DNA from 2 places in the Nocardioides sp. YIM 152588 genome. Region 2 is predicted to be linked to the other one. Evidence: predicted binding sites of a transcription regulator. Region 2 holds the regulator's gene; the other holds the start of a gene.
What was found. Region 2 encodes HrcA, which represses chaperone genes, less so after heat shock. Its sites were predicted from a motif close to TTGGCACTCGNNNNNNNCGAGTGCCAA; they were not measured.
Positions count from the first base shown of each region.

Region 1: a site for HrcA is predicted at 4,830-4,856, ahead of groES (co-chaperone GroES). Genes of this name have one in related genera too.

Region 1 is NZ_JBEGDJ010000006.1:15,328-30,973, reverse strand. It holds gene ABLM29_RS05110 (GNAT family N-acetyltransferase) at 1-774, opposite strand, end outside; gene ABLM29_RS05105 (AraC family transcriptional regulator) at 846-1,886, opposite strand; gene ABLM29_RS05100 (2,4'-dihydroxyacetophenone dioxygenase family protein) at 2,041-2,598, shown strand; gene groL (chaperonin GroEL) at 2,702-4,327, opposite strand; gene groES (co-chaperone GroES) at 4,415-4,711, opposite strand; gene ABLM29_RS05085 (THUMP-like domain-containing protein) at 4,930-6,105, shown strand; gene ABLM29_RS05080 (MMPL family transporter) at 6,176-8,335, shown strand; gene ABLM29_RS05075 (MBL fold metallo-hydrolase) at 8,535-9,188, opposite strand; gene ABLM29_RS05070 (S-(hydroxymethyl)mycothiol dehydrogenase) at 9,188-10,288, opposite strand; gene tsaD (tRNA (adenosine(37)-N6)-threonylcarbamoyltransferase complex transferase subunit TsaD) at 10,402-11,469, opposite strand; gene rimI (ribosomal protein S18-alanine N-acetyltransferase) at 11,472-11,978, opposite strand; gene tsaB (tRNA (adenosine(37)-N6)-threonylcarbamoyltransferase complex dimerization subunit type 1 TsaB) at 11,992-12,630, opposite strand; gene tsaE (tRNA (adenosine(37)-N6)-threonylcarbamoyltransferase complex ATPase subunit type 1 TsaE) at 12,657-13,664, opposite strand; gene ABLM29_RS05045 (alpha/beta fold hydrolase) at 13,661-14,743, opposite strand; gene alr (alanine racemase) at 14,740-15,646, opposite strand, start outside.
Region 2 is NZ_JBEGDJ010000048.1:9,191-24,836, reverse strand. It holds gene ABLM29_RS17925 (GerMN domain-containing protein) at 1-301, shown strand, start outside; gene ABLM29_RS17920 (Gmad2 immunoglobulin-like domain-containing protein) at 337-1,287, shown strand; gene ABLM29_RS17915 (16S rRNA (uracil(1498)-N(3))-methyltransferase) at 1,373-2,125, opposite strand; gene dnaJ (molecular chaperone DnaJ) at 2,148-3,314, opposite strand; gene hrcA (heat-inducible transcriptional repressor HrcA) at 3,331-4,347, opposite strand; gene ABLM29_RS17900 (DUF2470 domain-containing protein) at 4,559-5,308, shown strand; gene ABLM29_RS17895 (MBL fold metallo-hydrolase) at 5,391-6,254, shown strand; gene ABLM29_RS17890 (hypothetical protein) at 6,326-7,141, opposite strand; gene ABLM29_RS17885 (DUF3097 domain-containing protein) at 7,281-8,123, shown strand; gene ABLM29_RS17880 (hypothetical protein) at 8,113-8,511, opposite strand; gene hemW (radical SAM family heme chaperone HemW) at 8,560-9,777, opposite strand; gene ABLM29_RS17870 (dioxygenase family protein) at 9,802-10,752, opposite strand; gene ABLM29_RS17865 (AMP-dependent synthetase/ligase) at 10,800-12,623, opposite strand; gene ABLM29_RS17860 (MOSC domain-containing protein) at 12,756-13,403, opposite strand; gene ABLM29_RS17855 (aminoglycoside phosphotransferase family protein) at 13,503-14,465, opposite strand; gene ABLM29_RS17850 (NAD(P)/FAD-dependent oxidoreductase) at 14,689-15,646, opposite strand, start outside.

The sequences.
Region 1 (15,646 bases), on a different contig from region 2:
GAGCACCATCGGCAGCACGGCCTGGCTGTCGGAGGGCGCGGTGAGCACGATCTCCTCCGCGCCGTGGGTGCGGGCCAGCCGCGCCACGCCGGCGAGGAGCCGGGTGCCGATGCCGCGGCGGTGCCAGGACGGGTCCACCCACAGGTCGACCGGCCAGGGCAGCGCGACGTCGGTGAGCACCTCGACGGTGGCCCGCCCGGTCACCCGCCCCGAGACCAGCGCGGAGACGCTGTGGGTGGCGGTGACGTACTCCGGCTCCACCCCGCCGCTGCCCCGCGCGGGCGCCGGCGGGGACGCCGCGCCGAGCACCTCGCCGACGAGCTCGGCGAGCGCTGCCGCGCGCGCCCGCTCGACGGACGTGAACGGCGGCGTACGACGGATCTGAATGCTGGTGGTCGGGCCGATGATCATCTCCAGCACGTCGGCGTCGGCGCCGGCCAGCGCGATGTCGGCATCGAAGAGGTGTGCGGCGACGTCGGGGAAGCTGGCGGGCTCGGCGATGATCGCCCGGACCGCGTTGACGTAGCGGGTGGGCTGGTCGTCCATCGCCGCGGGGCCGCAGCGCATCACGGTCACCTCGGTGCCACCCGCGCTGGTGACCAGCGCCTCGATCTGCTCGGCGCCCCAGCCCTCGGGCGTGCCGAGCACCAGCTCGTCGGTGACCCGGTCGCCGTCGGGGAAGATCTGGACCCGCTTGATGTCGGCCCCGGCGTCGCCGCAGGCTGCGGCCAGCCCGGCCAGGGTCCCCGGCCGATCCGGCAGATCGGCACGCACACGCCACAACATGGCATCACTATGCCGGAGGAGCGTCACGCGAGGCGACCGCCAATGTTTCCGCGGAACGCCTAGACGCCCGGGACCGGCGGGACCTTGTCCCGATCGCCGTCGGCAGACCGCGCGAGGCGCCTCCGGACGGCCCGCGGCGGGTCCCCGAACCAGCGCACGCACGCGCGGCTGAACGCCGACTGCTCGCTGTAGCCCAGCAGGGCCGAGATCTGCCCCAGCTGGAGGCCGGACTCGGCCAGGTAGCGCCGCGCCGTCTCCTGCCGGACGTCGTCGACGAGATCGGCGAACCGGAGCCCGTCCGCGGCCAGGCGCCGCTGCAGGGTGCGCGGGTGCAGCGCCAGGTGGCCCGCGGTGGCCTCGATCGAGAAGTGCCCGGCCGCGAGCGTGCGGCCGACCAGGAGCCGGACCCGGTCCTCGAGCCGCTCGGCGGCAGGGGTGCCGATCCCGCTGAGGTAGTCGACCGCCAGACGCCGTACCCGCGGGTCGTCGGTGGCCAGGTGCCGCTCCAGCAGGCCGGCGTCGAACTCGAACCCGCAGACGTCCTGGTCGAAGAGAACCGGGCACCCGATCCGCTCGCGGTACGCCGCCGGCGGGACGACGGGCGCGTGCGGCAGCAGCACCCGGGCCGGCGTGAACCGCTCCCCGGCCAGGATCCGGAAGCTCTGCAGCGCCACCGCGAGGCTGAGGTCGTAGGCCTGGGCGACGGGGCCGACCTCGGTGGCGGTGATCTCGAACTCGAACCGGGCGACCGTCGCGGAGGCCGGCACGACCGCGATCGCGATCGCCGGGCTGTAGGCGACCAGGTAGCGCGCGATGTCGTCGAGTGCGGCGCCGACGGTCGGCGAGTGCTGGGCGATCACGGCGATCGGCCCCAGGATGTCCAGCCCCTGGCGGCTGCCGAGCTCCAGCCCGAAGAACGGGTCCGCCAGCGTCGAGGCGGCCAGCTCCATGGCCTGGGCCAGGGAGCGGTAGGCGATGAACGCGTCGGGATCGTCGAGCATCCGGGGCCGCAGGCCCACGGCGCGCAGCAGCGCCGCGGGGTCGCCGCCCCGCTCGGCCACCAGCTCGGCGTACCCGGTCAGGGAGCTGGCCTTAATCATCACCACGCGCCGCACCCCGGGCGATGTCGCACAATGTCAAAACGATGTCGCACGACGTCAAGTATGACCCACGTCACGGTGACTACCGTCACAGGTGTCCGGAAGAACCGGCCACCCAGCACCGGATCCACCGGTCCCCGACCAAGGAGAAGCAATGCCCGTCATCAACCCGACCGCCCCCGGCCCCGCCCAGACCATCACCGGCGCCCAGCTGCCGCTGGTCGCGCTCCCCCAGGGCGAGCTGCTGACGATCAACACCGAGAACGAGGCGCTCATCAAGGACGCCCTCGGCCCCGGCGTGCACTTCAAGCCGCTGCGTCTCGACCTCGAGAACGGCGTGTGGGTCGTGCTGGCCACCTTCGCCCCCGGCGCCACCATCCCGCTGCACTACCACACCGGCGCGGTCGACGCGTACACCCTCTCGGGCTCCTGGCACTACCTCGAGTACGCCGACCAGCCGCAGACCGCCGGCTCCTACCTCTACGAGCCCGGCGCCTCCGTGCACACCCTCGCCGTGCCCGAGACGAACACCGAGGACACCACGGTGCTCTTCGTCGTCCAGGGCTCCAACGTCAACTTCAACGACGACGGCACCTTCCACTCCATCCTCGACGCCACGCTGATCGCCCACCTCACCTCGCAGCTCACCGAGGCCCAGGGCCTGCCCAAGGCCCGCTACATCGGCGGCGGCGAGGCCGGCCACACCCGCTGACCGAGCCCCGCGGCCGGTGCACACCGGCTCGCGCACGACGAAGGCCCCCGCTCCTCGAGGAGCGGGGGCCTTCGCGTTGCTCAGGGAGCAGGCTCAGCCGGGATCAGTGGCCGTGACCGTGCCCGTGGCCGTGACCGGCCGCCTCGGGCTCCTCCTCCTCAGGCTTGTCGACCACCAGGGTCTCGGTCGTGAGCAGCATGCCCGCGATCGAGGTGGCGTTGACCAGCGCGGAGCGGGTGACCTTGACCGGGTCCAGGACGCCCTGGGCGACCAGGTCGCCGTACTCGTCGGTGGCGGCGTTGTAGCCGTTGCCGACGCCGGCCTCGCGGACCTTGGAGATCACCACGTAGCCGTTCACGCCGCCGTTCTCGGCGATCCAGCGCAGCGGCTCGTCGGCTGCCTTGCGGACGATCCGCACGCCGGCGGCCTCGTCGCCGGTCAGGCCCAGGTCGTCCTCGAGCGCGGAGACGGCGTGCACCAGCGCGGAGCCGCCGCCGGGGACGATGCCCTCCTCGATGGCGGCGCGGGTCGCGGAGACCGCGTCCTCGATCCGGTGCTTCTTCTCCTTCAGCTCCACCTCGGTGGCGGCGCCGACCTTGATCACGCACACGCCGCCGGCGAGCTTCGCGAGGCGCTCCTGGAGCTTCTCGCGGTCCCAGTCGGAGTCGGTGTTCTCGACCTCGGCCTTGATCTGGGCGACGCGACCCTCGACGGCGTCGTGGTCGCCGGCGCCCTCGATGATCGTGGTGTTGTCCTTGGTGACCACGACGCGGCGGGCCTGGCCCAGCACCTCGAGGCCGACCTGGTCGAGCTTGAGGCCGACCTCGGGGGCGACCACGGTGCCGCCGGTCAGGATCGCGATGTCCTGCATCATCGCCTTGCGGCGGTCGCCGAAGGCCGGGCTCTTCACCGCGACGGCGTTGAAGGTGCCGCGGATCTTGTTGACGACCAGGGTCGAGAGCGCCTCGCCCTCGACGTCCTCGGCGAGGATGAACAGCGGCTTGCCCGCGGCGATGACCTTCTCCAGCAGGGGCAGCAGCTCCTGGATCGAGGAGATCTTGCCCTGGTGCAGGAGGATGTACGGGTCGTCGAGGACGGCCTCCATGCGCTCCTGGTCGGTCACGAAGTACGCCGACAGGTAGCCCTTGTCGAACTGCATGCCCTCGGTGAACTCGAGCTCGGTGCCCATGGTGTTGGACTCCTCGACCGTGATCACGCCGTCCTTGCCGACCTTGTCGAAGGACTCGGCGAGCAGGTCGCCGATGTGCGAGTCGCGGCTCGAGATGGTCGCCACCGACGCCATGTCCTCGCGGGACTCGACCTCGCGGGCGGAGGCGAGCAGCGCGTCGGAGACGGCCTGGGCCGCGGCGTCCATGCCCCGCTTGATGCCCATCGGGTTCGAGCCGGCGGCCACGGCGCGCAGGCCCTCGTGGACCATCGCCTGGGCCAGCACGGTCGCGGTCGTCGTACCGTCGCCGGCGATGTCGTTGGTCTTGGTCGCGACCTCCTTGGTGAGCTGGGCACCGAGGTTCTCGAACGGGTCGTCCAGCTCGACGTCGCGGGCCACGGTGACACCGTCGTTGGTGATCGTGGGGGCGCCCCACTGCTTGTCGAGGACGACGTAGCGGCCCTTGGGGCCGAGCGTGACCTTGACGGTGTTCGCGAGCGCGTCGACGCCGCGCTCCAACGACCGGCGGGCGCTCTCGTCGAACTCCAGGATCTTCGGCATTTCTTCTCCTTCGAAGGAAAGCGAAACGGGTCGTGTGCCCGTCACCGCGTCACAGCGATGTCAGAGGCACACGACCCGGATCGGAAATCAGGAAACGACAGCCAGCACGTCGCGGGCGGACAGGATGAGGTACTCCTGGCCGGCGTACTTGACCTCGGTGCCGCCGTACTTGCTGTAGATGACCTTGTCACCCACCGCGACGTCGACGGGGATGCGCTCGTCGCCGTCCTCGTTCCAGCGACCGGCGCCCACCGCGAGGACCTCGCCCTCCTGCGGCTTCTCCTTGGCGGTGTCGGGGATGACCAGGCCCGAAGCCGTGGTCTGCTCGGCGTCGAGGGGCTTGACGACGATGCGGTCCTCGAGGGGCTTGATGTTGATCGACACGGGATCGACCTCTTTCTCTGCTGAGAAGTTGTCTGACTTGGAACGGAGGGCGGGGCCCTCCCACGTTGGGGCTTGGGATGGGGCACGCCGTCGCGGGGGTCGCGCTCCTTCACAAGCACTGGCACACTCGCTAGGAGAGTGCCAACGAAGAAACTAGCACTCACTGCCAACGAGTGCCAGAGAGGCCCGTCCCCGAGGGATGCTGACAGGATGGCCGCGTGGATCTCGACGCGTTCCGGTGGCTGCTGACCGACGACGGGCAGGCGCTCCTCGCCACCGCGACGGAGGCCATCGCCGCGGGCGAGCAGGAGCTGCGCGTCAACACCGACCTGCGCCGCTCCGCCACCGCCGAGCAGGCGGCGGCCGTGCTGACGCAGGTCGAGCTGCGGGCCGCCGCGGAGGCGAAGTTCGGCGACCTCGCCGCGCGGATGTACTTCACCCCGGACGCCCTCGAGCAGGCCACGCGGTGGACGGTCGCCGCGCATCGCGCGGGCCGGTACGCCGCGTTCGGGGCGCACACGCTGATCGACCTCGGCTGCGGGATCGGCGGCGACATGATCGCCGCCGCACGGGCCGGCCTCGTGGTGGCCGGCGTCGACCTGGACCCGGTCCGCGTCGCGGTCGCCGAGGCCAACCTGGCCGCGCTGGGCCTCGGCGGTGCGGTCCAGGTGGCCGACGCCACCACGGTCAGCCACGCGCCGTTCGACCTCGCCTTCGCCGACCCCGCACGCCGCACCGGCGCCGGTCGCACCTGGCGCGCCGAGGACTGGTCGCCGCCGTGGTCCTGGGCCGAGGACCTGCTGCGCCGCGACTCCTGCGTCAAGGTCGCGCCGGGGATCCCCCACGACCTGATCCCGGCCGGCGTCGAGGCCGAGTGGGTCAGCGACCGGGGCGAGGTCAAGGAGGCGGCGCTGTGGGGCGGGCGCACCGCCACGGTGTCGCGCCGGGCCACGGTCATCGGCGAGGGAGGCCTGGCCACGATCACCGACGAGGAGGACCCCGGTCCGGGCGTGGTCGGGGTGCGCCCGGTCGGCGACTACCTCTACGAGCCCGACGGCGCGGTGATCCGCGCGGGCCTGGTGACCGCGGTCGCGGCCGGGGTGGGCGGCAGCCTGGTCGACCCGCACATCGCCTACGTGACCTCCGACGAGCCGTTCCGCACCCCGTTCGCCCGCGGCTACCGGGTGCTCGAGGAGCTGCCGTACCGGGAGAAGCAGCTCAAGGCCGCGCTGCGCTCGCGGGGGGTCGGCACCCTGACGATCAAGAAGCGCGGCGTCGACGTGGTCCCGGACCAGCTGCGCAAGCGGCTCGCGCTGACCGGGGACGTGCCGGCGACGATCGTGCTGACCCGGGTCTTCGGGGCCGGCACCGCGCTGCTGGTCGAGCCGCTCTGAGGGAGGCGTCACCGGATCGCAACCGAAAATGGCACGGTTCGGTCGGCCGGCCCCGCTAGCGTTCTCCCCCGTGTTCAAAGCTCTAGGACGGTTCATCTCCCGTCATCCCTGGTACGTGATCGGCGCGTGGGTGGCGCTCGCCGTCGCCGTCGTCTCCCTCGCCCCTGCCCTGCAGACCACCTCGGAGGAGTCGGACTTCCTGCCCGACCACTACGAGTCGATCCAGGCCATGACCCTGCAGGCCGAGAAGTTCCCGGCCGCGATCACGCCGGCCGCGATCCTGGTCTTCGAGCGCGAGGACGGGGAGCCGCTGACCGAGGAGGACCAGGCCGAGGTGGCCCGGGTCGCCGAGGAGCTCGGCCCGCAGCTGAGGACCGAGACCTTCCTGCCGCAGGTCTTCGTCGTGAACGAGCAGGGCCAGCCCAACCTCTCCGCCGACGGCCAGGTCGCGCTGGGCATCGTCGGCCTCGCCGACGGCGCCACCGGCTACGACCCGCAGGCGGTCGAGGACGGCAAGGAGCTGCGCGGCGACCTCGACGACCTGGTCGCCGACAGCGACCTGAAGGTGCAGTCCGGCGGTCCCGTGCTGCAGGGCCTCGACTCCCAGGAGTCGAGCGAGCAGACCCTGGCGATCGTCGGCATCGCGACGATCGTCCTGATCGTCACGCTGCTCGCGATCATCTTCCGCAGCGTGATCATCTGCCTGCTGCCGGTGGTCGTGGTCACCATCGTCTCGTTCGTCGCGACCGGGATGATCTCCTGGGCGAACGAGATCTTCGACCTCAAGGCGGACTCCTCGATCGAGACGATCCTCGTGGTCGTCCTCTACGGCATCGGCACCGACTACATCCTGTTCTTCCTCTTCCGGTACCGGGAGCGGATGCGCCAGGTCGCCGACACCCCGGGCGCCGTGGTCTACGCCCTGGAGCGGGCCGGTGAGGCCATCGCCTCCGCCGGTGGCGCGGTGATCGTGGCGTTCCTCGCGCTGGTGCTGAGCTCGCTCGGCATCTTCAAGGCGATCGGGCCCGCGCTGGCGATCGCCGTCGCGGTGACGCTCGTGGCCGCACTGACCCTGGTCCCGGCCGTGGTCACCGTGCTCGGCCGGGCCCTGTTCTGGCCGTCGAAGAAGTGGAAGGTCGAGCCCGAGGCGGCCCGGTTCGCGGCCCGGGGCCAGGGCCTGGCCCGCCGCCCCGGCCTCTACGCCACCGCCTCCGGCCTCGTGATGGCCGCGCTCGCGGTCTTCGCGCTCGGCTTCTCCCCGTCGTTCGACTTCAGCTCCAGCGTTCCCGACGACCTCGAGTCCAGCCAGGCGCAGGCCACCTACCTCGACCACTTCGCCGCGGGCACCTCGGACCCGGTGCCGGTGCTGGTGCGGGCCGACGAGGGCACCCTGGACGAGCAGGAGCTGGCGGCGTACGGCGAGGCCCTGGCCGGGGCCGAGGGCGTCGCACAGGTCGCGCCGGCACTGGTCTCCGACGACGGGACCACGGCCCAGATCTCGCTGATCCTGGACGTCGACCCCTCGTCCGACGAGGCGCTGGAGCTGACCAAGGGGCCGATCCGCGACCTCGCGCACTCGGCCGCCCCCGCGGGCACCGAGGCGTACGTCGGCGGCACCCCGTCGATCTTCGCCGACCTGCAGCAGGCGATGGTGCGCGACTACAAGGTCGTCTTCCCGGTCGCGGCGATCGTGATCATGCTGATCCTGGCGCTGCTGCTGCGCAGCCTGGTGGCGCCCTGGTACCTGATGGCGGCGGTCGGCCTCGGCTTCGCCGCGACCCTGGGTGCGACCGTGATCGTGTTCCAGCACGTCCAGGGCGAGCCGGGCCTGATCTTCATGCTGCCGATCTACATCTACCTGTTCGTGACGGCGCTGGGCACCGACTACAACATCCTGATGATCGCGCGGCTGCGTGAGGAGGCCCGCGAGGGCAAGGACCCGCGGGCGGCGGCCGCCGAGGCGATCAAGCACGCCGGTCCGACGATCGCTGCCGCGGGCGTCATCCTCGCCGGCACGTTCGCGTCGCTGATGCTGGGTGGCAACACGCTGATCGTGTCGATGGGCTTCGCGCTCTCGTTCGGCATCTTCGTGGCGGCGTTCGTGATGGCGATGTTCTTCACCCCGGCGCTGACCGCCCTGATCGGGCACGCCGCCTGGTGGCCCGGCCACGGGGACGAGAAGGCGCCGGCCGAGCCGGAGGAGCCCGTCGAGGAGCCGGCCCGGGCCTGACACGGCCCCGGCGGCACCACGCGCAGCGGCCCCGGTCGCCCGATCACTCGGGCGGCCGGGGCCGCTGGTGTTGCTGCTGGTGCTGGTGCTGGTGCTGGTCGTGCGGGGAGGCATCGGGCGCCGCGTGCCGCGGGTCGTGTGCCTGAGACCCGCCTATGCCGATGCCTCAGGCACACGACCCGGCACCGAGACAGCGGGCTCAGCGACCCAGCGCGTCGGCCTCCGCGCCGATGGTGGTGTCGTCGCCGTGCCCGGTGTGCACGACCGTGTCGGCCGGCAGGTCGAACAGCGAGGCGCGGATGGACGCCTCGAGCGTCGGCCGGTCGCTGAACGAGCGGCCGGTGGCGCCGGGGCCGCCGTGGAAGAGCGTGTCGCCGGTGAAGACGGCGCCCAGGTCCGCCGAGTAGAGGCACACAGCGCCCGGGGCGTGGCCCGGGGTGTGGATCACCGTCAGGGTCGTGCCGCCGACCGAGATCTCCTGGCCGTCGGCCAGGTCGAGGTCCCACAGCGTGGCGTCCTCGTCGTCCGGACCGCCGTGGGTCAGCTCCCACAGCGGGCGGTCGTCGGGGTGCAGCATGATCGGGGCGCCCGAGCCGCCGTTGGCCGCCGCGCGCAGCGGCGGCGCCATCCGGCAGTGGTCGTCGTGGGCGTGGGTCAGCACGATCGCCTTGACCGTCCGCTCCCCCACCACGGCCAGGATGTCCTCGACCGAGTGCGGCGCGTCGATCACGACGCACTCGGTGTCGTCGCCGACGACCCAGATGTTGTTGTCGACGTCGAAGGTCTCGCCGTCGAGGCTGAAGGTGCCGCTGGTGACGGCGTGGTCGACGCGGAGTCCGGTCGCAGCGCCCATCAGAGGACGACCACCGAGCGCAGCACGTCGCCGTGGTGCATCCGACCGAAGGCGGCCTCCACGTCCTCGATGCCGATCTCCTCGGTGACGAAGGCGTCCAGGTCGAGGCGGCCCTGCTGGTAGAGGTCCACCAGCATCGGGAAGTCCCGGCTGGGCAGGCAGTCGCCGTACCAGCTGGACTTCAGGGCGCCGCCGCGGCCGAAGACGTCGATCAGCGGCAGGTCGGGGACCTTCATGTCCGGCGTCGGCACGCCGACGAGGACGACGGTGCCGGCCAGATCGCGGGCGTAGAAGGCCTGCTTCCAGGTCTCGGGGCGCCCGACGGCCTCGACCACGACGTCGGCACCGTCGGCGCCCTCGTAGGTCTCGGCGCAGATCCGCTTGATCTCCTCGACGGCGTCGACCTGCGAGGAGTCCACGGTGTGGGTGGCGCCGAGGTTCTTGGCGGCCTCGAGCTTCTTGGGGTCGATGTCGACGGCGATGATCGGGCTCGCCCCGGCCAGCGCGGAGCCGGCGATCGCCGCGACGCCGACGCCGCCGCAGCCGATCACGGCGACCGACTTGCCGCGGGTCACCGCGCCGGTGTTGATCGCGGCGCCGATGCCGGCCATCACGCCGCAGCCGAGCAGGCCGACGGCGGCCGGGCGGGCCGAGGCGTCGACCTTGGTGCACTGGCCGGCGGCGACCAGCGTCTTCTCCGCGAACGCGCCGATGCCCAGCGCCGGGGAGAGCTCGGTGCCATCCTCCAGCGTCATCTTCTGCGTCGCGTTGTGGGTGGCGAAGCAGTACTGCAGGTCGCCGCGCTTGCACGCGCGGCACTCGCCGCAGACGGCGCGCCAGTTGAGCACCACGAAGTCACCCGGGGCGACCTCGGTGACGCCGTCACCCACGGACTCCACGATGCCCGCGGCCTCGTGGCCGAGCAGGAACGGGAACTCGTCGTTGATCCCGCCCTCCCGGTAGTGCAGGTCGGTGTGGCACACCCCGCACGCCTGGATCTTCACCACCGCCTCGCCCGGACCGGGGTCGGGGACGTTGATGGTGGTGAGCTCGACCGGGGCGCCCTTCGCGCGTGCGACGACGGCCTTGACCTGCTGCATGGATCCTCCTGGTGGGTGGCGCCACGGGCTTGGACGCCGACGGGGTGGGCTGGACCAATCTAACGACCGAACGTTGCCTTAAGGTAAACATTCGCTCATGCGGTGAAACGGGATCAGCTGGCGAGAACGTCCGTGACGGGGAGGCTCGAGTCGGCCGGCAGGCCCAACGAGGACGGCGTCCGCCCGCGGGCCACCATCGTCGAGCCGAGCGCGGCGACCATCGCCCCGTTGTCGGTGCACAGCCCCGGCCGCGGCACCCGCACCCGGACCCCGACCTTCGCGGCCCGCTCCTCCGCCATCGCACGCAGCCGGGAGTTCGCGGCGACGCCGCCGCCGATCATGAGGTCCTCGATCCCGTCGGCCTGCGCGGCGTCCAGCGCCTTGCGCACCAGCACGTCGCAGACGGCCTCCTGGAACGACGCCGCGACGTCGGCGACCGGCACCGGCTCGCCGGAGCGCTCGCGCGCCTCGACCCACCGCGCCACCGCGGTCTTGAGACCCGAGAACGAGAAGTCGAAGCGGTGCCGCTCCAGGTCGCGGCGGCTGGTCAGGCCGCGCGGGAAGTCGATCGCCACGCTGTCGCCCTCGCGGGCCGCGCGGTCGATGTGCGGGCCGCCCGGGAACGGCAGCCCGAGCAGACGGGCGACCTTGTCGAAGGCCTCCCCCGCCGCGTCGTCGATCGTCGCGCCCATCGGGTCCACCCCGGCACCGTCACCGTGGTCGCCGGTGATGTCGGTGACCCGGAGCAGGCTGGAGTGGCCGCCGGAGACCAGCAGCGCCAGGCACGGCTCGGGCAGCGGACCGTGCTCGAGCTGGTCGACCGCGACGTGGGAGGCGAGGTGGTTGACGCCGTAGAGCGGCTTGCCGAGGCCGAGCGCGAGCGCCTTCGCGCTGGCCACGCCGACCAGCAGCGCGCCGGCCAGGCCGGGGCCGTGGGTGACCGCGATCGCGTCGACGTCGGCCAGGGCGATGCCGGCGGTCTCGCAGGCCCGGTCGATGGTCGGCACCATCGCCTCCAGGTGCGCCCGGCTGGCCACCTCCGGCACCACGCCGCCGAAGCGGGCGTGCTCCTCGACGCTGCTCGCCACGGCGTCCGCGAGCAGCGTGTGGCCGCGGACGATGCCGACGCCGGTCTCGTCGCAGGACGTCTCGATACCGAGCACCAGCGGCTCGTCACGCATGCTCACGCCTCCATTGTGCCGGTCGCCCCAGCGTCGTCGGGCGGACCGTCCAGGTGTCGTTCGAGGATGACGGCCGTCGCGCCGTCGCGGTAGTAGCGCCTGCGGCGCGCGATCTCGGTGAACCCGTCGGCGGCGTACAGGGCCAGCGCCGCCGCGTTGTCCTCGCGGACCTCCAGCAACAGCCGGTCGGCGCCGCCGGCGGCGGCGTGCTCGCGTACGGCGGCCAGCACGCTCCGCCCGAGGCCGGTCCGCCGCCGCCCGGAGGCGGTCACGATCCGCTGCAGCTCGGCGTCCTCGCCGACCACGCTCACCACGGCGTACCCCTGGACCCCGTCGCCGTCCTCGACGACGAGGTAGCCGACCGTCGGGACGCCGCCGCCGAGGCCGTCCGCGACGAGGGTGGGCGACCAGGCGTCCCCGGCGAAGCCCTCCGCCTCCAGCGCCACGACGGCGTCGAGGTCGCCGGGGCCGGCCGGGCGCACCCGGACCGGGTCGCCCGGCCCCGTCACGAGACCAGCCCCGTCACGAGACCGGCTTCGGCGCGCGCGGGATCTCCGCATCGGGCCGGCGCAGGTAGAGCGGCTCGGGGTCGAGGATCTCGGCGTACTCCCCGACCACGGCGCGGGCCAGGTACCCGGCCGACGGGCGCAGCGGGCCGCGGGCGTTCGGGAAGGCGTCGGGGTAGAGCGCCGCGCCCTCGCCCACCACCGGCGCGTCGGTCGCGACGACGGCGGGGCGCTCCACGACCGGGCCGTCGACCCGGCGGGCGCGCTCGTCGTAGGAGGCCAGGTAGACCTCCTTGCGGCGCGCGTCGGTGGCGACCTGGAACGGGGAGTCGACGACCGCGGCGGCCACCGCGTGGATCGCGAGCACGTCGAGGCTGCACACGCCGTGCACCGGGACCTGGAGCACGTGGCCCAGGGTCCGGGCGGTGACCAGGCCGACGCGCAGGCCGGTGAACGGGCCGGGGCCGACGCCGACCGCGATCGCGGACAGGTCCGCGGGCACCACCCCGGCCCGGCGCAGCGCGCGGTCGATCAGCGGAGCGAGCTCCTCGCCGTGGCGCATGCCGGACTCGCCGGCCAGCTCGGCGACGACGTCGCTGCCGTCGTGGACCGCGACGGTCACCGTCGGGGAGGCGGTGTCGAAGGCGAGCAGCACCCGTCGAGCGTAGCGCCCTGCGGCCGCTAGCGGCGTGGCAGGCGGACGCCCGCCCAGCGGGGGCCGGAGGCCACGACCTCGACCACCCGCGGGTCGTCCTCGGGGTCGGCCTCGGTCGCCGCCAGCGTCCGGGCGATCCGGACCTGCAGCGGGGAGTCGGTCAGCGCCTCGGCCAGCCCCTCCCCCCACTCGACGACGGTGACGGCCTGGTCGAGGTCGGTGTCGAGGTCGAGGTCGTCGAGCTCGGGGGCGCCGTGCAGCCGGTAGGCGTCGACGTGCACCAGCGCCGGGCCTCCGCGCAGCGACGGGTGCACCCGGGCGATCACGAACGTCGGCGAGGTGACCCCGCCACGCACGCCGAGACCCGCGCCCAGGCCCTGGGTGAAGGTGGTCTTGCCCGCACCCAGCTCGCCGGTGAGCACCAGCACGTCGCCGGCGCGCAGCACCCCGGCCAGCCCCTCGGCGAGCTCGCGCATCGACTCGGCCGTCGGGACGTCGTACCGCCGCGGGACGGCGCGGCCGAGCTCGATGTACGGCTCGTGCCGCTCGAACTCGACGAAGCCGCAGCCGCGCCAGAAGGCGACGGTGCGCGGCAGCTCCTCGCGGGCCAGCACGACCAGGCGCTCGGCACGCGGCAGGTGGCGCGCGACGTGGTCGACGGCCGCGTCGACCAGCCGGTGGGCGACGCCGTGGCCCTGGGCGTCGGGGATCACCCCGAAGCGGCGCAGGTAGACCGTGCGGTCGCGGCCCGCCGCGGGGTCGGTGCCGTCGGGGTCTGCGCCGTCGGGGTCGAGGACCACCGCGGCGACCGGCCGGCCGTCGATCTCGGCGAGCAGGCCGCCGGCGTGGGAGAGCTTGGTGGCCAGCGAGTCCAGGTCCTCGCTCAGGGCGTCGGTGGGCGGGTCCAGCACCGGCCGTCCGGCGAAGGCGGCATGGACCACCGCCAGCACCTCGTGCGCGGCCTCGGGGCCGACGGCGCGGACGGTCACCTCGGCAGGCTCGGGGCGGGCCTGGCCGGTCTCTGCCGCGCTCACCGGGTCGGCACCGCCGTGGCCGCGGTGATCAGCTGGTCCAGCTCGGCGTTGACGAGGTCGTGGCACTCCAGGATCACCATGTGCCCCGCGCCCTCGCACTCCAGGAGCCGCGAGCCGGGGATGCGGCTGTGCAGCTTCCGGGCGTGGCCGATCGACGTGAGCCTGTCGTCGGTGCCGCAGATGATCGAGGTGGGCACCCTCCCGAACAGCTCGATCAGGTGGAACTTGTCCAGGCCGGCGAAGTGCGGGAAGAAGTCGGCGATCACCTCGAACGACGTCGCCGACAGCATGTCGTCGACGAACTCGACGTACCCCTGCGGGACCTCGGCACCGAACGCCAGCTTGTCCGTGGCGACGGTCGCGACCATCCGGCCGAGGCGGCGCAGGCCGTCGACGTGGCGGTGGCGGCGCTGCAGCGTGCTGACCGCGCGGTGGCTGAACGGGCCGCTGAGCCGGGCGGGCACCAGCGGCAGCAGCAGCCGGCCCGGGTCCAGGCCGCCGGCGGTGGTGGAGATCAGCCCGACGCCGACCACCTTCTCGCCGATCATCTCCGGGTACTGCTCGGCGAGGGCGATGATCGACATCCCACCCATCGAGTGCCCGACGAGCACCACCGGGCCGTCCGGCACGACCGCGTCGATCACGGCCTTGAGGTCGCGGCCGAGCTGGTCGAAGGTGGCGTTCTCCCGGGCGGACTTGCCGGAGCGGCCGTGGGAGCGCTGGTCGTAGTAGACCGAGCGGACGAGGCCGCGGTACGCCGCCCGCTGGAAGTGCCAGCAGTCCATCTGCAGGCAGTAGCCGTGCACGAAGACCACCGTCACCGGCGGCCGGCTGCCCCGACCGCGGCGGAACAGGCCGCTGGAGAGCTCCTCGCCCACGTCGTCGACCTCGACGTGCAGCGGCACGCCGTCGTCGGCGACGACCGTGATCGGCTCCGAGCGGAGCGAGCCGAACGGGATCTCCTCGCCGGCGCGGCGGCTGATCTGGCGCTGCTCGCGGGCCACCCCGAGGGCGGTGCCGACGGCCGCGACGCCGAGCGCCCCGGCGACCGAGGTGAGGATCCTGCCGCGGACGCTCATCCCTGGCTCCCGTGCCGGGCCGGGGTGTGGACGGTCGGGGTGTGCACGAAGGTGTCGCCGCTGTCGTCGTAGGTCCGGGACATGCGTCCTCCGATCCGGGTGACGATCTCGTAGTTGATGGTGCCGCACGCCTCGGCCCAGTCCTGCGCGGTCGGCTCGCCGTCGTCGCCGGGCCCGAACAGGACCACCTCGGCGCCGACGGGCGGGCGGTCGCCGTCGAGGTCGACCACGAACTGGTCCATGCAGACCCGCCCGCGGATCGGACGTCGGCGTCCGGCGACCAGGACCTCGGCGGCGGTGGCGGGGTCCGGGGAGGAGGCGTGCCGCGGGATGCCGTCACCGTAGCCCAACGGGATGAGGCCGAGGGTCGTCTCGCGCTCGGCCCGCCACAGGTGGCCGTAGGAGACGCCCGCGCCCGGTTCGGCGTCCTTGACCATGACCAGCGGGGCGCGGACGGTCATCGCCGGCCGCAGCCCGATGTCCGGGGTGTGCCCCGGTGCGGGGTCCAGGCCGTAGAGCGCGATCCCGCACCGGACCGCGGTGAAGCGGGCCGACGGGCGCAGGATCGCAGCGGCGGAGTTCGACAGGTGGGTGATCTCGGGGTCCAGGCCGGCCGCGCCCGCCTGCGCGAGCGCCTCGCGGAAGGCGCGCTCCTGCTCGTCGTTCGCCGGGTGGTCGGGGTCGTCGGAGCAGGCGAAGTGCGACCAGACGCCGGTGATCCGCCACGACCCCTCCTGCTCGCCGCGGCGGGCGCGGGCGAAGAGCGCCTCCCACTCCGAGCGCGGGGCACCGCCGCGGGTCAGCCCGGTGTCCACCTTGAGCTGGACCCGGGCCCGCTCCCCGCCGGAGGCCGGGGCCGGGGCGGCGGCCGCCGCCTCGGCGATGGCGTCGAGCTCGGCGACC
Region 2 (15,646 bases):
CGAGGGCCAGCGGCTCGACGCCGACCTGACGGCGCGCGGCACGCTCGCCGAGTACGTGCGCACCGTCCGGTGGACGCTGACCGCCCCCGGCGGCGAGGTCGTCGCCCGGGGCCGCGCCGAACTGCTCGACGCCGGCGAGGGCGGTACCACCGACCACGCCCGGGGCTGGCAGACGCCGCCGATCGACGTCAGCGGGTTGCCCGCCGGCGAGTACGTCTTCGAGGCGTCGGCCCGCTCGGTCGGCCAGACCACCGACCGCCCGGGGCTCTTCAGCGACGACCGCACCGTCGTCATCCCCTGACCGCCCGCTCCCGACACCGACACGGAGGACAAGCCATGCGCCGACCCCATCCCCGCCACCGGATGCGCCGCGCGATCCCGACCCTGGCGGTCGCCGCCCTCGCGCTGGGCGGCCTCGCCGGCTGCGGCGACGACGGGACGAGCGACGCCGAGGACACCGCGAGCGACACCGCCAGCGCCACCGCCAGCGACACCGCGTCGGCACCGGCGAGCGAGGCCACGGACGGCGCCGAGGCGGCCGGAGAGCTGCTGGTGACGCCGTTCTACGTCGGCGAGACCCCGCACGGCCCGCGCCTCTTCCGCGAGCTCCACGCGGGTGTCGCCGCGACGGACGTGGTCGGCTTCCTGATGGACGGCCCGGAGGATCCCGACTACGCGACCCTGGTCCCGGCCGGCAGCCTGGTCGACGGCACCGGGCTGGCCGGCGCCGGGACCGACGGCGCCTACACGGTCGAGATCGCCGACGCCTCGTGGACCGAGCGCCCCGCCGGGATGAGTGCGGCCGAGGCGAAGCTCGCCGTGCAGCAGCTGGTGTGGACGCTGCAGACCGTGCAGACCGGCGAGGACTACGACCCGACGGCCATCAGCGCCGCGCCGGTCGAGTTCCTGCTCGACGGCGAGCAGGTCGACTACCTCGGCGTACCCAGCGGGGCGGAGGCGCAGAAGGAGCTGAACGTGCTCGCGCTGGTCAACGTGATCACCGGCCTGGACGAGCCGCTCTCCGGCGACAGCGCCACCGTGGGCGGTGTGGCCAGCTCGTTCGAGGCGACGGTGCCGTGGCAGGTGCTCGACGCCGACGGCGCCGACGTCACCGACTCCTTCGCCACCGCCGAGGGCTGGCTGGACCACCTCTACCCGTGGTCGGCCGACCTGGACCTGTCGGTGCTGGAGCCGGGCGAGTACACGTTCGTCGCCGCCACCGCGGACCCCTCCGACGGCGAGGGCCCCGGCCCGACCGTCGACACGAAGGCGTTCACCGTGGAGTAGCGCGGTGCGCGGGCGCCGCGTCACATGGATTCTTGTCGGGTTGAGCGCCAGGAAGCGACCAGGATCCATGTGACGCGGCCACGGATCAGCCCCCGGCGGCGCCCCAGCGGCGGGTGCGGGCGAGCAGCGCCGCGGCGGCGGCGACGCCGGCGGTCGAGGTGCGCAGCACCTCGGTGCCCAGCCGGCAGGCGACCGCTCCGGCGGCGACGAAGCGGGCCACCTCGTCCTCGGTGAGGCCGCCCTCGGGGCCGACCACGAGCAGGATCTCGCCGAGCTCGGGCTCGGCGACCGCGGCCAGCGGCTCCTCCGCGTCCTCGTGCAGCACCACCGCGAGGTCGGCGGCGGCGATCAGCTCGGTCACCGTCACGGAGGTGGCCAACGGCTCGACCACGGGGTGCCAGGCGCGGCGCGCCTGCTTGGCAGCCTCGCGCGCGGTGGCCGCCCACTTGGCGTGCGACTTCGTCGCGCGCTCGCCCTTCCAGACGGCGACGCTGCGGCTGGCGGCCCAGGGCACGATCCGCCCGGCGCCGATCTCGGTCAGCACCTCGACGGCCAGCTCGCCCCGGTCCCCCTTCGGCAGCGCCTGCACCACCGTCAGCCGCGGCATCGGCTCGGTGTGGTCGACGACCTCGGTGACGGTGACGTCGAAGGCGCGCTTGGCGGTCTGGGCGACCTCGCCGGTGACCACCCGGCCGAGGCCGTCGGTCAGCAGCACCGACTCCCCCACCCGGAGCCGCCGGACCACGACCGCGTGGTGCGCCTCGTCCCCGTCGACGGTGACGACGGCGCCCACCTCGACCCCGTCCAGGGTCCGCACCAGGTGCTGGGGCAGGGTCATCGGCGCGGGGTCCGTCGGCGGCTCAGTGGGCGGAGAACGCGTCGCGGAACCGGCCGAAGAAGCCCTTGTGCGTCGGGCGGACGTTGCCGGTCGGCTGCTCCTCGTCGCGCAGCTGGGCGAGCTCGCGGAGCAGCTCCTGCTGGCGGGCGTCGAGCTTGGTCGGGGTCTCCACGGCGACGCTGACCACCAGGTCGCCCCGGCCGCCGCGCAGGCCCGGTACGCCGCGGCCGCGCAGCGAGACCTCGTGGCCGGACTGGGTGCCCGCGGGCACCTCGAGCTCGAACTCGGTCTCCACGCCGGAGCCCGCGCCCTGCTCGAGGTCGGCCTCCAGCGTCGGCAGCGTCAGCGTGGTGCCCAGCGCCGCGGCGGTCATCGGCACCGAGACCGTGCAGTGGAGGTCGCCGCCGTGCCGGGTGAAGGTGTCGTGCGGCGCGACGTGGATCTCGACGTACAGGTCGCCGGCGGGGCCACCGCCGGGGCCGACCTCGCCCTGCTCGGTGAGCTGGACGCGGGTGCCGGTGTCGACGCCGGCGGGGATCTTGACGGTCAGCGTGCGGCGGGATCGGACCCGGCCGTCGCCGGCGCAGTCGCGGCAGGGGTCGGGGATGACGGAGCCGTAGCCGCGGCAGGCGGGGCAGGGGCGCAGGGTCCGGATCTCGCCGAGGAAGGAGCGCTGCACGTGGGCGACCTCGCCCTGGCCGTGGCAGGTCTCGCAAGCGACCGGCTTGCTGCCCGGCGCCGCACCCTCGCCGCCGCAGGTGGTGCAGCGCACGGCGGTGTCCACCTTGATCTCGCGGGCCACGCCGAACGCGGCCTCCGCCAGCTCCACCTCGAGCCGGATCAGGGCGTCCTGGCCGCGGCGCACCCGGGAGCGCGGGCCGCGCCCGCCACCGCCGGCCCCGCCCTGGCCGCCGAAGAAGGCGTCCATGATGTCGGTGAAGGAGAAGCCGGCGCCCTGGCCGCCGAAGCCGCCGCCGAACGGGTCGCCGCCGCGGTCGTAGGCCGCGCGCTTCTGCGGGTCGGAGAGGACCTCGTACGCGGCCGAGACCTGCTTGAAGCGCTCCTGGCTCTCCGGGTCCGGGTTGACGTCCGGGTGCAGCTGGCGGGCCAGCTTGCGGTAGGCCTTCTTCAGGGTGGCGTCGTCGGCGTCCCGGTCGACGCCGAGGAGCTCGTAGAGGTCCTGGGACACGATCTGGTTTCTTCCTTCAGCTCTCGTCGAGGATCCGCGACACGTAGCGCGCGACGGCGCGCACGGTCGCGATCGTGGTCGGGTAGTCCATCCGGGTCGGGCCGACGACACCGAGCGAGGCGAGGCCGTCGCCGGGGCCGTAGCCGGAGGCGACGACGCTGGTCGAGGCCAGCTCCTCCACCGGCCCCTCGGCCCCGATCCGGACCGTGACGGTGTCGCCGGTGGTCGCCTCGCCGAGGAGCTTGAGGAGCACCACCTGCTCCTCCAGCGCCTCCAGCAGCGGCCGGATCGCGCTGTCGAAGCTGCCGCCGAAGCGCGCGAGATTGGCGGTGCCGCCGACCACGATCCGCTCGTCGGAGCGGTGGTCGCTCATCGCCTCGACCAGGGTCGGCACCGCGGCCACGGTGGCTGCGTCGGGCCGCTCCTCGTCGGTCAGCAGGTCGGTCAGCGCGGCCGCCGCGTCGGCGATGGTCTCGCCGACGGCCGCGAGGTTCAGCCGGGTCCGCAGCCGCGACAGCCCGTCGTCCGAGATGGCCTCCGCCAGCTCGACGACCCGCTGCTCGACCCGTCCCGTGCTGAGGATCAGGACGACCAGCAGCCGCGTGCTGGTCATCGCCACCACCTCGATGTGACGCACCGTCGAGCGGGACAGCACCGGGTACTGCACCACGGCGACCTGCCGGGTCAGCTGGGCGAGCAGCCGGACCGAACGGTGGACGACGTCGTCCAGGTCGACGGCCCCGTCGAGGAAGGTCGTGATCGCGCGGCGCTCGGCGGTGCTCATCGGCCGGACCGTGGTCAGCCGGTCGACGAACAGCCGGTAGCCCTTGTCCGTGGGCACGCGCCCCGCGCTGGTGTGCGGCTGGGCCAGGTAGCCCGCCTCCTCCAGCGCCGCCATGTCGTTGCGGATCGTCGCGGGCGAGACGTTGAGGCCGTGGCGCTCGACCAGCGCCTTGGAACCGACCGGCTCCTCGGTGGCGACGTAGTCCTCCACGATCGCCCGGAGCACGGCGAGCCTGCGGTCCTCCTGCATGCCCACCTCCTGATTCCCTGCGTGTACGAGCTCCCGGACCGAACGCCGGGCAGCACCGCCCCGCGCCTCGCGACGCCTGGCACTCCGCCCGGATGAGTGCCAATCCTAGCGCCGGCGCCGAGCAGGGCCACCTCGGCGCCGCGCGAGACACCTCTGGCCCGGTCGTCGAATGTCGTTTAGGTTAGCCTCACCTTATTGATCAGGAGGCACCGTGACCGCCCACGACACGACCCACCACGTCGACGCCGCCAGGCTCGCCGGCCTGGCACGCAGCATCCTCTCCTGCCCCGCGGACGCGGACCTGCGTGTCGACGGCACCGACGCCACCACCCCCGTCCCGGTCTCGGGCACCGGCGACGGGGAGCACCTGACCCTGCAGGAGTCCGACGGCCGGCCGGTGCTCACCTGCCCGCCCGCCGCGCCGCTCGCCCGCGCCGCCGGCGAGGGTCGCGGGGCCGTCCTCACCCTGACCAGCGGTCTCGGCAGGCCCGGCTCCCCCGATCGCCGCGTCGTGCTCACGCTCACCGGCCGGCTCGAGGACGCCGGCACCGAGCCGTGCCCGTGCTGCGCCGAGCCGCGCACGGCCGCGGTCCTGCACCCGCAGCTCGTGCTGCTCACCCGGCACGACGAGCACGGGACCGGCCTGCGGACCCGCGTGCCGCTCCGGGCGTTCTGGTCGCCGGCCCACGAGCTCAACCGCGGCCTCCTCCAACGCACCGCGGAGCACGCCAACGACTGCCACCAGGGCGAGCTGCGGGTCGCGGCCGCCGCCCTCGCGGTCAGCCGACCGGGCGCCGTCGCCGGCGCCACGCTGAGCGACCTGTCCCCCGACGGCCTCACGCTGACCTGGGTCGACGCCGCGGGCGCGCACCAGCGCTCCCTGCCGTTCCCCCGCGCCGCCCGCGGCCCCCGGGACCTGGGCGAGCTGATCCGCGACCGCCTGCACCCCGGGATCTGCTGACCGCCCACCGCCCGGCCGCGCCGACACCGGCCCGCACGCCACGCCGGCCCCGTACGCCACGCCGGCCCCGTACGGTGTCCCGGTGAGGTTCACCGAGGTCGCCGACCGGGTCTGGGTCGCCCGCTACCCCTGGTTCGACGTCAACGTCACGGCCGTCGGCGGGTCCGACGGGGTGGTCGTCGTCGACACCCACTCCTCCGACGCCGCGGCGCGGGAGGTGGTCGCGGACGTCCGCGCGCTCGGCGCGGGCGACGTGCGCGCCCTGGTCAACACGCACGAGCACTTCGACCACGTCCTCGGCAACAACGCGTTCCGGGAGGCGTACGGCGACATCCCGATCCACGCCCACGAGGAGGCCGCCGCCCGCACGCCGGCGGCGGTACGCCGGATCCAGGCGGACGCCGCGCGGCGCGGCACGCTGCCGGGCGAGGACGAGGGGGCGTGGGTCGGCCTGCGGGCCACCCCCGTCGTCCCGGCCGACCGGACGTTCTCCAGCGCCGCGGTGATCGACCTCGGCGACCGGTTCCTGGAGCTGCTCCACCCGGGCCGCGGGCACACCGGCGGCGACCTCGTGGTCCGGGTGCCCGACGCCGACGTGCTGCTCGCCGGCGACCTCGTCGAGGAGTCCGGGCCGCCCGCGCTCGGCGACGACTGCTACCCGATGGACTGGCCGTACACGCTCGACCTCGCGCTCGGGCTCACCACGACGGCCACGGTGGTCGTGCCGGGGCACGGCGCCCCCGTCGACCGGCGGTTCGTCGAGGACCAGCGGGACCTGCTCGGCGCCGTCGCCGAGACCATCCGCGAGCTCGCCGCCGGCGGCGTGCCGGAGGCCGAGGCGCTCGACGCCGGGGAGTGGCCGTTGCCGCGGGAGGTGCTCGCCGACGCCGTCCGGCGCGGCTACGCGCAGCTACCGCCCGCGCGGCGCACGCTGCCGATGGCCTGATCCCGCACGCCCGATCCCGCACGCCTGAGCGCGAGTCGGCAGAAGGTTTCTGCCGACTCGCGGGAAGGGCGTCAGCAGCCGGCGATCCGGGCCAGCGCCTCGCCGACCGTCAGCCGACCGTAGGTCTGGGTCAGCGTCCCGCCCGACGCCCGCTCGGCGTGCTCGCGCGCGGCGGCGGCGCGGAACCCGGTCGCCACCTCGCTCTGGCGCCGCTCGACGAGGTCGACCCAGCGCAGGATGTCCGCCGGCACGGACGGGCCGGGCAGGGCGCCGCGCTCGCCGTCGAGGACGGCCTCGCGCAGCGCCAGCGCGCTGGCCAACGGGTGCAGGGTCGCGGTGAGGTTCTCGGTGGCCCGCGGATCGGTGGTGGCCAGCCGGACGTCGGGGCGCGCCACGTCGCCGCTCGCCCCGTAGCGGAAGCAGGAGCGCAGCCGGTCGATCGCCGACGCCTCCTCCGCCCACGTGCTGGGACCGTCGCGGAACGCGGCGGGATCCCCGGCCGGCCCGTCGGGCAGCGCCAGCCGGGTGATCGCGTGCGCGTTGACCGCCTCCAGCAGCGCCAGCGGGTCGCCCGCGGGCAGCCGCACCTCCCGGCGGGGCGGCCAGAAGTCGAAGTGGCTGAAGTCGCCGTGGGGGCCGCCGACGTGGAACAGGTAGACGTCCGGGTAGGTCGCCCGCCGGGTCCGGCGCTCGGGGCACACCTCGTAGAAGAGCGCGATCGCGAGCTGGGTCAGCAGCCCCGCACCGAGGGCGCCGAGGGACTCGGTGACCACCACGCCGTACCGGTCCGAGGCCGTCCACCCCGGGAACAGGTCGTCCGCGCCCGCCTCCTCGCCGCCCAGAGTGACCGAGAACTGGTCGGGGAAGAGCTGGTCGGCGACGTGCACCCGGCGATGCTCCCCCAGCGCCGCGGCCGCGCTGTTGCGGCGCCGTGACGTCGGTGTGACGGACGCACCGGACGAATTCTCACCACCCGCCGAGCCGCCTCCGCCGGATCCGCCGCCCGGGGTGAGAGTGTCGTCGGTCGTGGCAGACCGATACGGCACCGATGTCCTGGCCGGCGACTGGAACGTCCCGAAGCGCGGTCGCGCGGTGGAGGCGCCCGCCGACCACGGGCTGGTGGTCGAGGAGGTGACCAGCGACTGGTGCGGCGAGATCGTCGCGGTCGACCGCGACCTGCACACCGTGACGCTCGAGGACCGGCGCCGCAAGCGGCGTACCTTCCCGCTCGGGCCGGGCTTCCTGCTCGAGGGGAGGCCGGTGATCCTGGTCGCGCCCGTCCGGCAGAAGGCGCCGGCCAAGCCGACCCGGACCGCGAGCGGCTCGATCGCCGTCCACGACGCGAAGGCGCGCGTCGCCCGGGCCAGCCGGATCTTCGTCGAGGGCCGCCACGACGCCGAGCTGGTGGAGAAGGTGTGGGGCGACGACCTGCGGATCGAGGGCGTCGTCGTGGAGTACCTCGGCGGCGTCGACGACCTCGCCGACCACCTGGTCGGATTCAAGCCGGGTCCGCAGCGGCGCGTCGGCGTGCTGGTGGACCACCTGGTCAAGGGCTCCAAGGAGTCCCGGATCGCCGAGGCGATCCGCCGCGGGCCGCACGGCAAGGACGTGGCGATCCTCGGCCACCCGTTCGTCGACATCTGGCAGGCGGTCAAGCCCGACCGGCTCGGGCTGCGCGAGTGGCCGACCATCCCCCGCAGCATCGAGTGGAAGAAGGGGATCTGCCAGCACCTGGGGTGGCCGCATCGCGACCAGGCCGACATCGCCCGGGCCTGGCAGCACATCCTGTCGAAGGTGCGGTCCTACGACGACCTGGAGCCGGCGCTGCTCGGCCGGGTCGAGGAGCTGATCGACTTCGTCACCGCATGACGCGGCCGTTGCCGTCGCGCACGGTGGTCGAGGCGAGGATCACGATGCCGTCGACGATGCCCCAGAGGATGAACAGCGGCGCCGTCAGGAAGCCGATGATCGCGCAGAACAGCACGTAGCTGCCGACCGCGCCGAGCAGCTGGCCGAGGCCGAGGGCCGTGTTCCCGGCGTAGAGCCGGCCGACGCCCGGGATCCCGACCAGCGACAGCATCAGCTGCAGCAGCCCCGCGGCGGTCTTCGACTTGTCCGAGATCGGCGCGCCGGTGACCGGGTCGACGCCGTACGGGTAGGCCGGCGAGGGGTGGCCGTACGGCGGGTACGCCGCCGGCTGGCCGTAGGGCTGGTACGGCGGCTCCGGCTCGGACGGCCTCTCGGGCGGCTCGCTCATGCACCGCATCGTAGGGCCGCCGGCCGGGTGCGTGCCGGGCGGCGCGGGTCAGCCGAGCAGCGTCCGCACGACGCCGTCGGCGAGCAGCCGCCCGCGCCGGGTCAGCACCAGCCGGTCCCCGCCGTGCGCGGCGGGGTCCTCGAGCAGCCCGTCGGCGACCAGGCCCCCGACCGTCTCCGGTGCCGGCACCGCGTCCAGCGGCAGACCCTCGCGCACCCGGACCTCGAGCAGCACCCGCTCCAGGCGCCGCGTCTCCGCGTCCAGCACCTCGCGGGCCTGCGCCGGGCTGCGACCGCCGTTCACCCGGTCGGCGTAGGCCACCGGGTGCTTGACGTTCCACCAGCGCACGCCGCCGACGTGGCTGTGGGCGCCCGGCCCGACGCCCCACCAGTCGCTGCCCGCCCAGTAGCCCAGGTTGTGCCGGCAGCGCGCGGCGTCGTCGCGCGCCCAGTTCGACACCTCGTACCAGCCCAGCCCGGCGGCGGTCAGCGCCTCGTCGGCCTGCACGTACTTGTCCGCCAGGTCGTCCTCGTCCGGCATCGGCAGCTCACCGCGCCGCACCCGGCGCGCCAGCGCGGTGCCGTCCTCGACGATCAGCGAGTACGCCGAGACGTGGTCGGGCTCGCAGGACAGCGCGGCGTCCAGGGAGGCCGCCCAGTCGCCGGCCGACTCCCCCGGGGTGCCGTAGATCAGGTCGAGGCTGACCTGCTCGAAGCCCGCGGCCCGGGCGGCGGCCACCACGCCGGGCACCCGCTCCGGGTCGTGGGTGCGGTCCAGCACCGCGAGCACGTGCCGGACGCTGGACTGCATCCCGAAGGAGACGCGCGTGAACCCGGCCGCCCGCAGCCGCTCCAGCCGGCCGAGGTCGACCGAGTCGGGGTTGGCCTCGGTGGTCACCTCGGCGCCCGGGGCCAGCCCGAACTCCTCGTCGACGGCGGCCAGCACCGCGCCCAGCGCCTCGGGCTCGAGCAGCGTCGGGGTGCCGCCACCGACGAAGACCGTCTCCACCGGCAGGTCGACCTCGCCCAGCACCTGCCGCGCGCGGCGTACCTCGGCGACGGCCTGGTCGGCGAAGGTCGCCCGGGAGACGCCGGGTCCCAGCTCCTCGGCCGTGTAGGTGTTGAAGTCGCAGTAGCCGCACCGCACCCTGCAGAACGGGACGTGCAGGTAGACGCCGAACGGGCGCCGGCCGACCTCGGCCAGCGCCGCTGCGGGGAGGGAGCCGTCGTCGGGGACGGGCTCCCCCTCGGGCAATGCGGACGGCACGCCCGCATCCTCACACGCGCGGGGCTACACGGGCACGTTGAGGCGCAGGGTGTAGCCCTCGTCGACCGACCCGGTCAGCCTGCCCATCTGCAGCGAGTAGCCGTCGCTGAAGATGCCGTCGGTGTCGAGGGTGACCCGGGAGAGGGTGTCCACCGACGCCTCGTAGCCCTCCGCCGTGCCGTAGACGGTGTCGCAGACGTCCTCGGGGAACGCGATCTGGGAGGTGCGCAGCTTGTTGCTGGCGCTCGTGGCGTCGTCGACCGAGCCGTAGACCTCGAAGTGCAGGTGCGGCCAGCGGCCCTCGTAGCAGGCGGGGAAGATGCTGGTGAAGGTAAGGGCGCCGTCGGCGTCGGCGACCTGCACCCCGCGCAGGTAGTTCTCGTCCTCGGCGCCCGCGGAGTAGAGGGAGTAGAGGCCGTCCCGGTCGCAGTGCCACAGGTAGACCGCCGCGCCCTCGTACGGCGTCATGCCGTCCGCGTCGTTGTCGTAGATCTTGAGCGCGATGGTGAGCGGCACGCCCGCCGCGACGCCGCCGGCGTCGCCGAAGCTGCGGGTGATGTCGGAGCGGACGATGCCGGACTCGGTCAGCACGTTGACGCCGTTGCTGCCGTCCCCGGGGTACGGACCGGCGGTCTCCTCGGGGATGTCGCCGTCGTCCAGGCCCTGCTGCGAGACGCCCATCCCACCGCCGTCGGGGCCGCCGCCCCGGCCGTCGGGACCACCGGGACCACCGGGACCACCGGGACCACCGCTCGGCGGGGCGCCCGCCGGGCCGCCGGTGGCGGACGCGCCGGACGACGCGCTCGTCGAGGTGTCGCTGCCGCAGCCGGCGACGAGGGCGACGCCCAGGCCGCCGGCGATGCCGAACAGCCCGCGGCGCCCCCACGACCTGCCCACCATCCCCTTCTCCCGGAGGGTGGGCAGGTCGTGGCTGAGGCCTTCGCGGTGCTCGTCGTGAGCGTCGTGCTGGTCCATGCGCGCAGCCTCGCGGCCGGACCTGTGTCGGCGCTGTGCGCCGGCTGTCAGCTGTAGAAGGAGTCGATCAGGTCCTTGTTGTTGTTCTCCACCACCGAGCGCTTGACCTTCAGCGACGGGGTGAGCTCACCGGACTCGATCGTGAGGTCGTGGTCGAGGAGCTTCCACTTCTTGATGGTCTCCCAGCGGTTGAGCTGGGCGTTGAGGGCGTCGACGTACTCCCCGACCATCGCCTGGACCTTCTCCGACCGCACCAGGTCGGTGTAGGAGGCACCGGCCATGTCGTTCTCGGCCGCCCACGCGGCCATCGCGTCGGGGTCGAGGGTGACCAGCGCGGAGACGAAGTTGCGCTCGGCGCCGAAGGCCATGAACTGGCTGGCGTAGGGGCACAGCGCCTTGAACTTCGCCTCGATCGCCGGCGGGGCGACGTACTTGCCGCCGGAGGTCTTGAAGAGCTCCTTGATCCGGCCGGTGATCCGCAGGAAGCCGTCCTCGTCCAGCTCGCCCTTGTCGCCGGTGCGCAGCCAGCCGTCCTGGGTGAACGCCTCGGCGGAGGCCTCGGGGCGGTTGTGGTAGCCGGCCATGATGTGCGGGCCGCGGAGCTGGACCTCGCCGTTGTCGCCGATCCGGACCTCGGCGCCCGGGAGCGCGGGGCCGACCGTGCCCATCTTGTAGTCCTTGGGGTGGTTGACCGTGGCGCCGGCGGCGTTCTCGGTCATGCCGTAGCCCTCGAGGATCAGCACGCCGGCGGCGTGGAACCAGCGGGCGATGTCGGGGTTGAGCGCGGCCGAGCCGGAGATGAAGAACTTCACCCGGCCGCCGAAGCGCTCGCGCACCTTGCTGAAGACCAGCTTGTCGAAGAGCCCGTGCTGCACCTTGAGCAGGAACGGGACCGGCTTGCCGGCGAGCGTCAGCTCGTCGACCGCGGTGCCGACCTCGAAGGCGCGGTTGAAGATCTTCTCCTTCAGGCCGCCCTCGGCCTGCTGCATCATCACGATCCGCGCGTGGGCCTTCTCGAAGATGCGCGGGGCTGCGCCCATGAACGTCGGCTTCACGACGCCCAGGTTGTCGACGATCTTGTCCACGCGGCCGTCGATCGCGGTCGCGAAGCCGCAGGCCATCTGCGCCGAGGTCAGCACCTTGCCGAAGACGTGGGCCATCGGCAGCCACAGGAACTGCAGGTCGTCCTCGTGCAGGATGTCCTGCGCCTTGATCGCCTCGCCCTCGTAGACCCAGGCGCGGTGCAGGGTGCGCACGCCCTTGGGCCGGCCGGTGGTGCCGGAGGTGTAGATCAGGGTCGCCAGCTGGTCGGCCGGGATCGACTTGGCGATGTCGTCGATCGCGGTCGGGTGCTCGGCCAGGTAGCCGTCGCCGAGCTCGGCGAGGGCGTCCAGCGAGAGCACGCCCTCGCCGTCGGCGTCGGCGTCGTCGAAGGAGACGACCTTGACGATCGCGGGGAGCTCGGCACGGTGCTCCTCGATCTTCTCCAGCTGCGAGGCGTCCTCGATGAAGACCACCCGGCACTCGGCGTCGCCGAGGATGAACGCCGCGTCGTCGGACTTCGTCGACGGGTAGACCGTGGTGGTGGCGCCGCCGGCGCACATCACGGCCAGGTCGGCCAGGACCCACTCGTAGCGGGTGTTGGAGGCGATGCCGACGCGCTGCTCGGACTCGATGCCGAGCGCGAGCAGGCCGGCCGCGAGCCGGCGTACCCGGTCGCCCGCCTGGCGCCAGGTGACGGACTCCCACGCCTCGCCGACCGGGAAGCGGAACGCCTCGGCGTCCGGGTTCACCTCCACGCGGTCGAGGAACTGCACGGCGCAGTTCTGCGGCATGTGGTCGATGAAGCTGGTGTCGTACGTGATGGCCATGACGCTCCCTGCGCGCGATGTCGTCTGTCCCGAGACCCGATGGATACGGGAGAGTAACCTAGATCACGCCGCGTCCGGGAGCGACGTCACCCCCCGCACGTTTCTTTGGTCGAACTGCCCAGCCCCTCTCGGTCACCCGCGCGCCAGGTAGTCGTCCATCACGCGCCGCGGCAGCTCGGCGAGGTCCTCGATCGCCGCCAGCTCCGGCAGGCGCGCGCGGTCCAGGTTGAGCGCGACGAAGAGGTCCACCACGGTGATGCCGTGCTCGGGGACCGACTCGACCTCGATCGCGGCGTCCGCCGCCACCTCCCCGGGCTCCAGCACGCGGAGGTAGGGGCCGGGCCGCAGTGCGGCGGTGAACCGCCGCACCCACTGGGTGTCGTCGTACCCCTGGTCGCCCATCCAGCCCTTGAAGACGTTGCAGGGCGTACGCACCGAGGCGACCTCCATCAGGGCCCCGCCGACCCGCCACCGGGTGCCGACCACCGCCGCGTTGAGGTCCAGGCCGGCGGTGGTGAGGTTCTCGCCGAAGACGCCGGGGCCGATCTCCCGGCCGAGCTCGCCCGCCCACCAGTCCAGGTCCTCGCTCGCGTAGGCGTAAACCGCCTGGTCGAAGCCGCCGTGCACGTCGGTGTTCGCGACCTGGTCGCCGTCCAGGCCGAGCCGGTGCGCCCGCACCGGACCGTCCACGGGTTCCTTGGCGATCGCCGTCCGCGACGTGCGGCCGGCGAAGCCGACCTCTCGCGGAGTGCCGACGTTGACCGCTACGAGGTGTGCCATGGCCCCATTGTCCCCAACCGACCCGCGAGTCGGCAGTCAGTTTCTGCCGGGTCGGCAGCCGCAGGCGCGAGTCGGCAGAAAGTTTCTGCCGACTCGCGCTCAATCCTGGACGGCCTTGGCGACGGTGATGCACCGGGTGATGTGGTCGCGCTGGTCGGGGCTGGGCCTGCCTCCGGCCCGCAGGGCGTCCCGGTGGGCCCAGTGGGCGTTGAGCACGCTGCGCACCACCACCCAGTCCCGGGCCCGGTGCTCGTCGAGGCCCGCGGTGTCGACCAGGGTGTGGAACCGGCGCCGGATGCCGTCGCGGACCGACCCGAAGGCCCCCGGCGCGGCGTACTCCTCGAACCGGTTGCGCAGCATCGGCTCGGGCTCGTAGTGCGGGTCGCCGTTGACCGGCTTGGGGTCGATGGCCAGCCAGGTCGACTCCTCGCCGGAACCGCCGCGCCGGCCGAGCAGCACGTTGCCGTAGTGCAGGTCGGCGTGGACGACCGCCGTCGGCGGCTCGGCGGCGAGGTCGGCGGCGAGGCCCAGCGCCTGGTCGACCAGCCGCCGGGGCACCGGCACCCGCCCGGCGTCCTCGGCGAGCGCCTGGCGCCAGCGCAGGACGTACGACGCCAGCGGCCGCAGCTGCGGCATCGGGGCCACGTGGAGCAGGGGGTAGAGGCGCGCGACGACCTCGCAGGCCTCCTCGTCCCAGTGGTCGGCGAGGTCGGTCCGGTCGAGCCGCTCCAGCAGCAGCGCACGGCGGCCCGGGTCGGCGCGCAGCAGCCGGACGGCGCCCCGGCCGCGCCAGCGCTGCAGCGCGAGGTGCTCGTGGTCGGACTCGGCCGCGTCGGCGTCCGTGTGCAGCTTGAGCACGGCCTCCTCGCCGGAGGCGGTGCGCACCGGCAGGACCAGCGAGCAGTAGCCGTGCCACGCGCCGCCGTCGCGGGTCAGCGCCCACTCCCCCAGCACGTCGTCGGCCAGCGCCGGGAGCCGGTCCAGCCAGCGGCCCCAGTCCGGGCCGAGGGTGCGCTGCCGCTCGAGCCCCGGGGGTACCTCGACGCGCGCCACGGGCCCCATCCCACCAGCCCGGTGGTTGAGGTGCGAGCGAAGCGAGCCCTGCCGGTGGTTGAGGTGCGAGCGAAGCGAGCCTCGAAACCACCACCGATCGACGGCGGTGGTTTCGAGGCTCGGCGCCAGGGCGCCTCGCACCTCAACCACCGGCAACCCGGCGCCGGGGCGCCTCGCACCTCAACCACCGGCAACCCGGCGCCGAGGCGCCTCGCACCTCAACCAGGAATGGTCAGGGCAGCTGCACGTGCCCGTTCTTCATCTTCCAGAGGAAGTACTTCTCGAAGCCCAGCTTCATCAGGTGGGCCTGCGGGCCCGGGATCAAGACCCCGTGCTTGCGCGGCGGCAGCATCTTGTCGGCCAGGATCACCACGCCGTTGTTGCCGGCGTCCATCACGCAGACGGCCTTGATGTCGCCGAACTCCTTGCGGGCCTCCGGCACCTCGCCGCGGATCTGGGCGGCGATGTTCGCGGCGGCGGTGTGCGCCATCTGCTCGGTCGGGAAGCCGGTCTTCGGGATGCCGACCGGCGTCGGCGTCTGCCAGGGCACGTCGACCGCGGCGGCCACGCCGACGGCGTACACGTCGTCGTACTTCTCCGACTGGTAGGTGTCGCGGACCCGGACGTAGCCCTTCTCGTCCGCGAGGTCCGGGGTGTCCTTGAGGAACTCCTGACCGAGGAACGGCGGCACCACCATCGAGTACGCGAACGGCAGCCGCGTGCCGTCGGCGAGCTGCATCATGCCGTCGTCGATGTGGTCGAGGCCGACGGAGATGTGGGCGTCGATGCCCTCCTTCTTCAGGAACATCCCGAGCAGCTGCTCGCCGTGCGGCAGGCCGCCGATGCCGAAGTGGCCCAGGAACGGCTCCGAGGTGACGTAGGAGAGCTTCACGTCCTTCTTCAGACCGGCCTTCTTCAGCTGGTAGGCGGTGTTGAAGAGGAACTCGTACGCCGCGCCGAAGCAGCCCGCACTCTGGCTGGCGGCGATGACGATGTCGCCGGGGTCCTCCAGGTAGCGCTTCCAGCCGGCGCCCGCGCGCTCGGCCTCGGGCAGGGTGGTGATGGTGTAGGCGTTCTCCGCGAAGCCCGGCACCACGTCGGTCTTGTTGTGATAGCCGGTGGCGATGACCAGGTAGTCGTAGACGAGGCTGCGCCCGTCAGCCAGCGTCACCCGGCGCTGGACCGGGTCG